DNA from 3 places in the Clostridium sp. genome. Region 2 is predicted to be linked to each of the others. Evidence: a T-box and tRNA genes for the amino acid it is inferred to sense, from the RefSeq annotation. Region 2 holds a T-box; the other regions hold tRNA genes.

Region 1 (4,333 bases), 1.6 Mb from region 2:
GGCGGAGTACTTATTGTGTTTACTGCGGCACAGAAGGGGTCGATACCTCCTACACCTAGTACTCATCGTTTACGGCGTGGACTACCAGGGTATCTAATCCTGTTTGCTACCCACGCTTTCGTGCCTCAGCGTCAGTTACAGTCCAGAGAACCGCCTTCGCCACTGGTGTTCTTCCTAATCTCTACGCATTTCACCGCTACACTAGGAATTCCGTTCTCCTCTCCTGCACTCCAGATATCCAGTTTGAAATGCAGCTCCCAGGTTAAGCCCGGGTATTTCACATCTCACTTAAACATCCGCCTACGCACCCTTTACGCCCAGTAATTCCGGACAACGCTCGCCACCTACGTATTACCGCGGCTGCTGGCACGTAGTTAGCCGTGGCTTCCTCTTCTGGTACCGTCATTATCGTCCCAGAAGACAGAGCTTTACAATCCGAAGACCTTCATCACTCACGCGGCGTTGCTGCATCAGGCTTTCGCCCATTGTGCAATATTCCCCACTGCTGCCTCCCGTAGGAGTCTGGACCGTATCTCAGTTCCAATGTGGCCGATCACCCTCTCAGGTCGGCTACGCATCGTTGCCTTGGTAGGCTTCTACCCCACCAACTAGCTAATGCGCCGCGGGTCCATCTCAAAGCGGATTTCTCCTTTTATCCTGAATTCATGCGAATTCAGGTCTTATGCGGTATTAATCTCCCTTTCGGGAGGCTATCCCCCTCTTTGAGGCAGGTTACCCACGTGTTACTCACCCGTCCGCCGCTAAGTCTCCCCCGAAGGGGTTCCTTCGCTCGACTTGCATGTGTTAGGCACGCCGCCAGCGTTCGTCCTGAGCCAGGATCAAACTCTCAATTTAAAAGTTTGTCTCTACTCATTACTGTTTTACTTTACTGCATCTCTGCAGCTCAAAAAAATTGCTGGTTTATTTCTTCAAGTTTTCACTTGTTTCTATTCTGTTTAATTTTCAAGGATCATGTTGTTCACTTCAACAACTCGTTTATATTAACACATTATACTAAACATGTCAATACTAATCAACACAATTCTTTATATAACAGTTAATTTCTACGATATATTCTCAAAACAACAAGTGATATTCTATCATCAATAAACAAACTGTTCCATGATTAAATATAAATATACACCAATGTATTCTCTATTTTCTATATAAATCTCCATATTTCTACATTTATCATATAATGATACACCGGGAATAGTTGTTATCATATTCTATTATAAAAAAAGCCATAATCATAAACGATTCATGGCTTTCCTGGTGGAGATAAAGAGATTCGAACTCTTGACCCTCTGCGTGCAAGGCAGATGCTCTCCCAGCTGAGCTATACCCCCATATGGTGGACCTTCAGGGACTCGAACCCCAGACCTACCGGTTATGAGCCGGTTGCTCTAACCAACTGAGCTAAAGATCCATTATATATTACCCGGCAATTACTTACCCTGCCACAGGACTTCTCCTGCAGTACTCTCAGCACAATGAAGCTTAACTTGCCTGTTCGAAATGGAAAGGGGTGTTACCTTCACATAATTATCACCAGATGATTTCATGGTTTTTCCTCTTTACTACAGTTTCATATTATACTTTCTTTTTTGGGGGCTGTCAATACTTTTTTCATATATCTTCACGATAAAAGCATGGACCCATCTATGTAATAAATTTATAAATAAATCGTGGTACTCTCTTTAAAGTTTTATTTGAAAAGTTTAATATTTTCTTTTATTTTAATATGACAGTCTGCTATAATAAATCATAAATAATAAAATACGTTTGATTATTGTTTTGTAGCAAATTCATTATATCAGACTATTGAACTATTCTACTCATTTTTATACAATTTTATAAATTTGTAAAATAACTCTATTTATCACGCTAAAATATGAGTGTCCATATCAACTGTAAGATTGCTATCCTCTTTGAGGCTGAAAACCTCAATACACTTGAAAACAAAAATGAATTTACCCTTGGTGTCATGAGTTTAGTGGCGCAGGGTGAAAGCGAACAAAAAAAGCGCTGCTGTCACATGGTCCATCATTGAGCGCTTCAAAAAAGGCATACCCATTATTCCTACTCACAACCTTCTTGGTTTTGGTAAAGACCATCTTGGGCAAATTATAGTTGTGGAGGAAGGAGCAAATATTATCCGCTATATTTATAACAGCTATATAGGCGGTTCTAACGCTCGTGAGATCGCGCAAGCCCTTACAGATGCCTGTATTCCTACTGTACTTGGAAAACCTATGTGGAAAAGCAGCAGCATTCTTCGTATTTTAAAGAACGAGAAATACTGCGGTGATGTTTTGATGCAAAAGACATTTACTGTTGATTGCTTTACGCATAAAAAGATGAGAAATACAGGCCAACGGCCTCAATATCTTTTAAAGGGTGGTATTCCAGCCATTATACCGAAAACCCAATGGCTGACAGTGCAGAAATCACTCAAAGAATGCCACTTTTCAAGAAAGCTGACTGAGAAACCGGATATTGGCATTTTTATAAAGCGAATGAAAACAGGTGCTTTACGAGGATTTATTTATATTAATCCAAACTGGAACAAAAAAGAAATTACTCAGGTACTTAAAAAATTGATATAGGAAAGGAATAATAACATGATTGATGAAATGAATTTTGAGGACTTTTCTTTTGAGGTTATTGATGTCTGCGTTACTGGTACTCCCGACGTACACATCACAAAAAACGGTATTACTTTTACTCTTAAGTGTATTGAAGATATGGGATATCCTCAGTACATAATACCTATGATTGATGTCAAGAAAAAGGCATTTGCAATAAAAGCCTGCAAGGTGGGTAACGAACATACCATTCGCTTTTCTAAACCCAAAGGAGAGCAAAAACATGCGATTGCCACATCTTTCAGTGCCATTCGCAGGATGATATGCGGCGTCATGTGTGAACAGTGGCAAGAGAAAAACCGCTATCATATTACCGGAGTTTGGCACCCTAAGGATAAGGCCATGATATTTGACCTGAATGCAGCTAAGGAACTTCCACCATTTTTGAAACCAGGTACTATCTCAACAGAAAAATAAGCAAACAGTTTTAAATTAACGGTTGTATAAAAATACTCTTCATATATGCAGATTATTACTTTTACAAAGTCAATCCGCATACATGAAAAATTTAACTCTATTTTAAATCTTTCACCAAATCTTTAAACTTATTTCCCCGTGTTTCAAAATTCTCAAACATATCAAAACTAGCACATGCAGGAGAAAGGGTAACAATATCTCCGTCTGCAGCTATTTCTGCAGCTTTCAAGACGGCTTCCTCAAGCGAATCAACTTCAACAATTGGAACATGAACATTTTTTGATGCCTGTAGATTTTCAAATGCAGCCTTGATTTTATTTTTTGTAGCCCCAAGCAGAATAAGTGTCTTTATTTTAGAATACCCTTCTTCTGCAAGTATATCAAAAGGAATTTTTTTGTCATATCCGCCAGCTATAAGTATAACCGGTTTTTTAAAAGCTTTGAGACCTGCAAGGGTTCTCGTAGGACTTGATGCTATTGAATCATTGTAATACTTAACGCCATGCAGACTTCTTATAAATTCACATCTATGCTCCACGCCTTTAAAAGTAGTGGCAATCTTTCTCATACTGTCAATACCTGCATCATCTTTTACAGCACAAAAAGCAGCTAACAAGTTAGATACATTATGCATTCCCATTAACTTGACTTCATCAATTTTACACACTTCACTATCGTCAATATATAAAGCATCATTCTTCAAGCATCCTCCAGAAGCCAACCTTTCTCTAATGCTAAACTGTCTCACTCTTCCCAATGCTTCTTTTACCATATTATTTGTATAATCATTGTCTCTATTTAATATTAACAGGTCCTCTTTGTCCTGATATTTAAATATGCTTTTTTTAGCATTTACATACTCATTCATATCTTTGTGTATATCAAGATGATTGGGACTTATATTTGTGACTACGGACACCTGTGGAGAAACTTCCATAGTCATGAGTTGAAAACTTGAAAGTTCCATTACAACTCTGTCATTTTGATCTATATTTTCTATTTTGTCAAAAAGAGGAGTTCCTATATTCCCTCCGACCCAACTTTTAAAGCCTTCTTCCTTCAATATATTATATATAAGTGTAGTTGTAGTTGTTTTACCATCGCTTCCCGTAACACCAAATATTTTAGCAGGACAATATTTAACAAATTCCTCAACTTCAGAAGTTATATAGGCACCACTATTTTTTGCTTTAACAAGTGCCGGACTGTCTATTCTCATAGATGGAGTCTTAAATATCATATCAAAGCCATTTAAATTATCCAAATAA
Region 2 (4,333 bases):
AAAAAATTTGATTTCATAGACAGTCTTGCACATATAGATTATATATGCAGATATTCAGGATATGAAGATCCGGAATTGCATTACGGAGAGTTTCCCGATATCCTGGATGAAATATTGAAGCTTATAATACAGAGAGGAAAATGTATAGAATTGAATACAAGGAGGTTGAACAGCAAATCGGCTGTTGAAAATTTTTACCCGATATATAGAAGATACAGAGAACTTGGTGGAAAGTATATAACTCTTGGATCTGATGCACACACTGCGGAAAGCATAGGGAACAACTTCCGTGAGGCGGCTCAGATAGCTGAGGACTGCAATCTTAGAATAGTATATTTTAAAGACAGAAAAATGGAATACTAGATGAATTCTTATTGTTGACAGATTTACTCGGATTTGATAATATTAAATAGGATAACTATAAGTTGAGTATCAAAGGAAGTGGTTAAGTGAAACTATCCACAAAGGGAAGATATGGGGTCAAGGCCATGGTTGATCTTGCTATCCACTATGGTGACGAGCCTGCATCAATAAAAAAGATCTCAGAAAGACAGGGTATATCTGAATACTATTTGGAACAACTGTTCTCTCCACTGAGAAAGGCAAATTTAATTAGAAGTGTAAGGGGAGCCCAGGGAGGATATATGCTTAGCAGACACCCTGAGGATATAACGATAGGTGATATTATGGGAATACTTGAAGGACCTGTAGAAATATCTGAATGTATAGATGATACGAAGGGAAATTCCTGCGATAATATCGACTGTTGTGCAACGAGGCTTTTATGGTCGAAAATCAGGGACAGTATAGATAGCGTCATGGAATCGACAACATTGCAGGATATTGTAGATGACTATAAAAATATGAATAACAAGAAGGTACTTAAAAAAGTATGATTTTCAATAATGTAACCTTTAAAGAATTTTTTCTTTTAGGGTTATATTTTTTTATTTATATGGAAAAACTATTTATACAATTGTAATGATTAACTGAAAAAGGTGATAGCTTGTACAGAGTAAGAGATTTTATTTTTTCGGAAGTTATAGGAATTGATGGAAAAAGCATGGGCTTTGTGGGAGATTTACTGGTGGATTTCAACTCAAAATCAATAAAAGGATTTAATGTAGTTTCAAATAGTATATTGAAAAAGGATGCCAGCGTGTATCTGGAAAATACAGTGAGCCTTTTCCCTGTTATTATTGCATCTGAATCAAATAGGGCACAGGATCTTAAATTCAATGATATACGGACTATAGATGTTGTGGACAAAACAGGAAACATAATGGGCAATCTGGAGGATATGATATTCTATGAGAAAAGTTTTATCATAAGAGCCTTTGTCATCTCAAGAGGATTTGTATATGATATTGTGCATGGGAGAAAAGTACTGCCGTCAAAGAATCTTATACTTGGAGAGAAAAATATTTTGTATATGAAAATTTAAAATTGATAAAGAGGAAAATTGAGATGGAGATTAAAAAAGATAAAATATTAAAGTATGGTACGGTATTTCTGGCAGCAATTCTGGTAATTATATTTGTCATGAAAGTTTCTATACTTAGGGAACTCATCTACTTATTCGTCATATCTTTTTTAATAACGTATGTTTTGAAACCTTTTTATATGAAACTTCTGGATTCAGGAGCTGGTGAGTCCATATCGGCTCTTTTGCTTATAGCTGGCATAGCAGCCATATTAGTTGGAGGCTTTATGGTTTTCATACCATATTTATTCAGGGAAAATCTAAATGTAAAAAATACCCTGAACAGTATACAGGATCTGATAAACAATATATATGCCAGTCTCAAACCTGATGAAAATAGTGGAATACTCCATACTTTTACGGATAATATGTACTATAGGATGCACGATATGACTATGAAAATATCCGGGAAAATATATGAATTTATAATAAATATGAGCAGCATGCTCATATATGCTGTTATAGTACCTATTATAGTATATTATTTTCTGGTGGATGGAAAGCAGATAGAACACGGGATATTGAATCTTTTCCCTATAAGGAGCAGAAATGCAGTATATAAGATAAGCTGTCATATAGATAAAATACTTGGCAGATACATAGTAAGTCAGTTGATTTTAAGTCTGGTTGTGGGAATAGTTACATTTATAATACTTGTACTATTGAAAGTGGATTTTCCAATAGTACTTTCTATAATAAATGCATTTTTTAATATAATACCTTATTTCGGCCCAATATTTGGAGCACTTCCTGCCATTTTTGTGGCTTTCATGAATTCTCCAAAGACTGCAGTTGAAGTTGCAATATGGTTGTATGTACTCCAGCAGCTGGAAGGAAACATATTATCCCCTAAAATAACGGCAGACAGTATAAGCATGCATCCCCTTACAGTAATTGTACTTCTTCTCATAGGAGGTGGAATGGCAGGCTTTATAGGCATGGTTGCTGCAGTGCCTCTGGGTGTTGTGGTAAAAATAATCTATAAGGATCTGAGTTACTATATATTCTAAAATATATATTTTCCGCGCATACATGGGATTAGTGTATTGACAGTAGGGAGTATTTTATTTATAATTCTATAGTAATTGAATAAATCAGGATAATGATTGGAATAAGTAGATCTATTTTTTCATTGAGAGAGGAAGTGGTAGGTGAAAACTTCTTGTCAGGATATATCGAAGCTATCCAGGAGTTCTTGGAGTATTAAGAGACATAAATTGGATTCTGGTTTATGTAATTAGGGTGGTACCACGGAATAGGCTTTCGTCCCTTTGGGATGTTGGCTTTTTTGTTTTATACCGTTTTTAACAAGAAAAGGAGAGATACATATAATGAAAAATTTAGGATTGAATGAAATAAGAGAAATGTATTTGAATTTTTTTGAAGGCAAGGGACATTTGAGACTGCCGAGTTTTTCTCTTGTTCCCAATCATGACAAGAGCCTTCTTCTCATAAATGCAGGAATGGCACCTCTCAAGCCGTATTTTACCGGGCTTCAGGTCCCACCTCGAAGAAGGGTTACAACATGTCAGAAATGTATAAGAACTGGCGATATTGAAAATGTAGGAAAGACTTCGAGACACGGTACATTTTTTGAAATGCTGGGTAATTTTTCTTTTGGAGATTATTTTAAATCCGAGGTAATACCGTGGGCATGGGAGTTTGTAACAGAGGTTATGAAGCTGCCTAAAGACAGACTGTATGTTACCATTTATCTGGATGATGATGAAGCTTATGACATATGGACAAAGAAAACAGATATGGATCCATCCAGAATATTCAGACTTGGCAAAGAGGATAATTTCTGGGAACACGGAGAAGGACCATGCGGACCATGTTCTGAAATTCACTTTGACAAGGTCGGATTAAATATAAACAGTTCCCAAGAATTTGTAAAAGCAGGAGATGAAGACAAGATAGTTGAATTATGGAACCTTGTTTTTACACAATTTGACAAGGATGAGAGTGGAAAATACAATAAACTGCCCAACCCCAATATAGATACAGGAATGGGACTTGAAAGAATGGCAACGGTAATGCAGGGAAAGGACAGTATATTTGAAGTGGATACAATATGGAATATATTGAATGAAGTGTGCAGAATTGCAAATATCGATTATGGAAAAGATGGTGACAGCGATGTATCGTTGAGGGTAATAACCGATCACATAAGGAGCATTGCTTTTATGATAAGTGATGAAATACTGCCGTCAAACGAAGGGAGGGGATATGTTTTGAGAAGGCTTCTCAGAAGAGCTGCCGTGCACGGCAGGGCTTTGAATATAGACAGAACCTTTTTGTGGAAACTGGTTGATGCAGTAGTACGGAACTCAATTAAAGGATATCCTGAATTGAAAGGCAAACAGGACTATATTGAGAAAATTATAAGAATTGAAGAAGAGAGATTCAATGAAACAATAGACAGCGGAATGACCATACTGAACTCTTTCATAGATGATATGAAAAAGGACAAAATAAGGGAACTTTCAGGTGAAAAGGCCTTTAAGCTGTATGATACCTATGGGTTTCCGATAGAGCTTACAAAGGAAATACTCGAAAAAAATAATATGACTGTAGTTCTGAAAACTTTTCAGAGAGAGATGGAAAAGCAGAAGGAAAGGGCAAGATCTGCAAGGGAACATACAAATTATATGGGAGCAGATGACACCATTTTAGATAAAATACCTCTTGATATCAATACGAAATTCGAGGGATATGATACTTTAAGCCTGGAATCGAACATAAGTGTCCTCGTAAAAGACGAAAAACTGGTAGAAAGTCTAAAAAAGGGAGATAGAGGTGTAATAGTAACCGAAGCTACTCCTTTCTATGCAGAAATGGGAGGACAGG
Region 3 (4,333 bases), 1.5 Mb from region 2:
GGAACTAGGCAAATTAACTCCGTAACTTAGGGATAAGGAGTGCCCCGAAAGGGGCCGCAGAGAATAGGCTCAAGCAACTGTTTATCAAAAACACAGGTCTCTGCTAAAGCGAAAGCTGAAGTATAGGGGCTGACGCCTGCCCGGTGCTGGAAGGTTAAGGGGAATACTAAGCGCAAGCGAAGGTATGAACTTAAGCCCCAGTAAACGGCGGCCGTAACTATAACGGTCCTAAGGTAGCGAAATTCCTTGTCGGGTAAGTTCCGACCCGCACGAATGGCGTAATGATTTGAGCACTGTCTCGACAACAAATCCGGCGAAATTGTAGTGCAAGTGAAGATGCTTGCTACCCGCGATTGGACGGAAAGACCCCGTAGAGCTTTACTGCAGTTTAGCATTGAGTTTCGGTATTGTCTGTACAGGATAGGTGGGAGGCATGGAAACCGGGGCGCCAGCCCTGGCGGAGCCAACGTTGGGATACCACCCTGACAGTACTGGAATTCTAACCGGCGGCCATGAAACTGGTCACGGGACATTGTTAGGCAGGCAGTTTGACTGGGGCGGTCGCCTCCTAAAAAGTAACGGAGGCGCCCAAAGGTTCCCTCAGAAGGGTCGGAAATCCTTCGAAGAGTGCAAAGGCAGAAGGGAGCCTGACTGCGACACATACAGGTGGAGCAGGGACGAAAGTCGGGCTTAGTGATCCGGTGGTACCTCGTGGGAGGGCCATCGCTCAACGGATAAAAGCTACCTCGGGGATAACAGGCTGATCTCCCCCAAGAGTTCACATCGACGGGGAGGTTTGGCACCTCGATGTCGGCTCGTCGCATCCTGGGGCTGAAGTAGGTCCCAAGGGTTGGGCTGTTCGCCCATTAAAGCGGCACGCGAGCTGGGTTCAGAACGTCGTGAGACAGTTCGGTCCCTATCCGTCGCGGGCGCAGGAAATTTGAGAGGAGCTGTCCTTAGTACGAGAGGACCGGGATGGACTGACCTCTGGTGTACCAGTTGTTCCGCCAGGAGCATGGCTGGGTAGCTATGTCGGGAAGGGATAAACGCTGAAAGCATCTAAGCGTGAAGCCCACCTCAAGATTAGATTTCCCACAGCGTAAGCTGGTAAGACCCCTCGGAGAACACGAGGTTGATAGGTCAGGGGTGTAAGCATGGCAACATGTTCAGCTGACTGATACTAATAGGTCGAGGGCTTGACCAAACATTCATCTTACTGTGCAATTTTCAGGGAACAGAGCAGTATTCCATATGGAATACACATGTTTTCAATATTTGCTGTAGAGTTTACAGTAAATAAATTATTAGCAGCGAATAGATCAAGGAAAAGCTTGAAGGAGGAGCGGAATTTACTTACGTAAATGAGCACCGCAGTGAGAACTTTGACGCAGAGATATGAAGCTGATAATGATTTATGTCAAATATCTGGTGGTTATGACGTGAAGGTAACACCCCTTCCCATTCCGAACAGGATGGTTAAGCTTCATTGTGCCGAGAGTACTGCAGGGGAAGCCCTGTGGCAGGGTAGGTTGCTGCCGGGTTTTAAATTAGGATCTTTAGCTCAGTTGGTTAGAGCAACCGGCTCATAACCGGTAGGTCTGGGGTTCGAGTCCCTGAAGGTCCACCATATGGGGGTATAGCTCAGCTGGGAGAGCATCTGCCTTGCACGCAGAGGGTCAAGAGTTCGAATCTCTTTATCTCCACCAAAGCGACTAACAATAAAATTGTTAGTCGCTTTTTAAATTATCTTTATATTATGATATAATAAGTTCAAAATAAAATATAAAAAGAGGGGTAAAAGTGTTTTTTTATAGATTAAAACAGTTTTACTGGAATTTAAGTTCTAATTTAGATGAATATGATTTGTTTTTTTTAAATCATATTTTAAATGATAAAGAATTAAAGTTATTTAATAGATTATCAATTTCCGAACAAAAACATTCTGTTAAAGTTGCTTATAGTGTAGAAAAAATGTGCATTGAAAGAAATATAAATTCCGGGTTACTTATAAAAGCTGCACTTTTGCATGATATAGGTAAGATATATAAAAGACTGAATATTATTGATAAATCTATATTGGTTCTACTAGACAAGCTAACAAGAGGTAAAATGGAAAAAATCTGTAATGTATCTAAGATTTCTAAAATAGGAATATATTATCATCATGCTACATTAGGTGCTGATTTATTGAACAAAATTGGTTGCGATAAATATTTAATTTATCTGGTAAAGAATCATGATAATAAAAATACATACCATAATAGCGATCTTGATATACTTAAGTATTGTGATAATAATAATTAAATAAAATTCTAATTGTAAAAAAGATTTGTGGTAAATTTATGGTAAATTTACAAGGAATTTTTTGAGCTTTATGATATAATTATAAATATGATAATGGAGGCAATTATGAATTCTGAAGAAAGAAGGACACATATAGAAAATATATTGAAAAGTAATAATAAACCTCAAAAGGGACATGTTTTAGCAGAAAAACTTGGAGTTACAAGACAGGTTATAGTTAAAGATATAGCTATTTTGAGGGCGGAGGGTAAGGATATTATAGCAACACCAGAAGGATATTTAATTCCTAAAAGTGAACACAACAGAATCAAGCAGGTAATTGCAGTTTTACATAAATCAGATGAAATGGAAGATGAATTGACAACTATAGTTAAATTTGGTGGAGTTGTTGAAGATGTTATAATAGAACATTCTATATATGGTGAAATTAAGGGAATGCTTATGATAAAATCCATATATGATGTTAAAAATTTTATTTCTAAGGTTAGAGAGACAAAATCAGAACCTCTTTTAGTATTGACAGGAGGAATACATCTTCATACTATTTCTGCAGAAAATTCTTTTATTATAGATAATATAAGGAGAGAGTTGAAAAAGAAAAATTATTTAATTTCCAACTAAAATAAAATTTAAAAGAGGTGATTATCTATGAAAAGAAAAGGAATTACAAGCTTTATAATTATATTTGCAGTTTTGGCATTAGTTACAGCATTTTTAGATAGAATTGTAAATTTCATAATAAATATTGAGTGGTTTAAAGAAGTAGGGTATTTGTCTATTTACTTTACACAAATAAAAGCTACATTAAAATTAATGATACCGTCTTTTATAATATGTTTTTTATGTATATGGTTTTATTACAAGAGTATAAGATTAAGTATAATGAAATATAAAAAAGTTATTGAGGTAAATAAGAATAAGGATATTATTCAGAAAAGAATAGTTATAGTTTTCAATATTATAGTTTCTCTTTTTATTTCTTATTTTTTTTCATCCATTTATTGGTATAGAATTTTGCAATTTACACATTCAGTTCCTTTTAACATAAAGGATCCAATTTTACATTTAGATATATCATTTTATATATTTAGATTACCACTTATACAATCAATATACAGTGCTTTAGTAAGTTTGCTTATTTTTCTTGGAATTTTAACTTTCTTCATTTATATGGGTCTAAGTCTTAATGATAGATTTGTTTCCCAAAAAGGATTTAAAAGGAATTTTAAAAATAGATTTAGTGATTATGACATTAGAAGTGGCATTACAAGATTTGCTGGAAAGCAATTAGCTGTTTTAGCCGCACTTCTAATGATATGTGTGTCCATAGGATATTTTTTAAAGTCAGTAAATCTTGTTTACAGTACTAGAGGAGTAACTTTTGGAGCCGGTTATACAGATATACATATAAGTTTTCTTTTTTATAAAATTATATGTGTAGTATCAATAATTTCTGCAATTGTAATATTCGTGAGCGTAGTCAAATTAAAAATTAAGCCTATTGTAATATCCATATCGATTATTGTAGCTTTAGTTATTATTGAAAATATATCTTCTGTTGTATTTCAGAATTTTATAGTTAAATCAAATCAGAAAACTTTGGAGCAGCCTTATATAAAACGTAATATTGATTATACACGAAAAGCATTTAATATTGAAAATGCGGATTCTAAATTTTTTCCTGTTAAAGATACTCTGACAAAAGATGATATAAAAAATAATATGGATACCATAAATAATATAAGAGTAAATTCATATGATCCAACACTTGAGTTTTACAATCAAGTTCAAATCATAAGATACTATTATAATTTTAATAATATAGATATAGATAGATATGATATAAATGGAAAGTTCACACAGGTTTTTTTAGGTGCCAGGGAAATAAATAGTAATTCTATAGATCCTAATACATGGCAGAATAAACATCTTATTTATACACATGGATATGGATTGGTAATGAACAAAGTTAATTCTGTTACTTCATCAGGTCAGCCTAATTTTGTTATAAAGGATATGCCTCCTCAAA

The links. The T-box of region 2 lies ahead of alaS (alanine--tRNA ligase). A T-box ahead of a tRNA ligase gene usually reads a tRNA of that ligase, here a tRNA-Ala.
Region 1: it encodes a tRNA-Ala, which carries the amino acid that the T-box ahead of alaS (alanine--tRNA ligase) is inferred to sense. The anticodon was not compared.
Region 3: it encodes a tRNA-Ala, which carries the amino acid that the T-box ahead of alaS (alanine--tRNA ligase) is inferred to sense. The anticodon was not compared.

Annotation. Positions count from the first base shown of each region.
Region 1 covers NZ_JAKVOI010000001.1:3,151,266-3,155,598, reverse strand. The annotation lists rRNA gene LKE46_RS15635 (16S ribosomal RNA) at 1-855, opposite strand, end outside; tRNA gene LKE46_RS15630 (tRNA-Ala) at 1,274-1,349, opposite strand; tRNA gene LKE46_RS15625 (tRNA-Ile) at 1,353-1,429, opposite strand; rRNA gene rrf (5S ribosomal RNA) at 1,440-1,556, opposite strand; gene LKE46_RS15615 (recombinase family protein) at 2,007-2,609, shown strand; gene LKE46_RS15610 (hypothetical protein) at 2,625-3,065, shown strand; gene murD (UDP-N-acetylmuramoyl-L-alanine--D-glutamate ligase) at 3,163-4,333, opposite strand, start outside.
Region 2 covers NZ_JAKVOI010000001.1:1,508,595-1,512,927, reverse strand. The annotation lists gene LKE46_RS07455 (histidinol phosphate phosphatase) at 1-363, shown strand, start outside; gene LKE46_RS07450 (RrF2 family transcriptional regulator) at 450-896, shown strand; gene LKE46_RS07445 (PRC-barrel domain-containing protein) at 1,007-1,444, shown strand; gene LKE46_RS07440 (AI-2E family transporter) at 1,468-2,493, shown strand; T-box leader at 2,577-2,757, shown strand; gene alaS (alanine--tRNA ligase) at 2,815-4,333, shown strand, end outside.
Region 3 covers NZ_JAKVOI010000001.1:2,980,131-2,984,463, reverse strand. The annotation lists rRNA gene LKE46_RS14705 (23S ribosomal RNA) at 1-1,204, shown strand, start outside; gene LKE46_RS14700 (hypothetical protein) at 1,197-1,361, shown strand; rRNA gene rrf (5S ribosomal RNA) at 1,425-1,541, shown strand; tRNA gene LKE46_RS14690 (tRNA-Ile) at 1,551-1,627, shown strand; tRNA gene LKE46_RS14685 (tRNA-Ala) at 1,631-1,706, shown strand; gene LKE46_RS14680 (HDIG domain-containing metalloprotein) at 1,801-2,304, shown strand; gene LKE46_RS14675 (transcription repressor NadR) at 2,410-2,925, shown strand; gene LKE46_RS14670 (UPF0182 family protein) at 2,953-4,333, shown strand, end outside.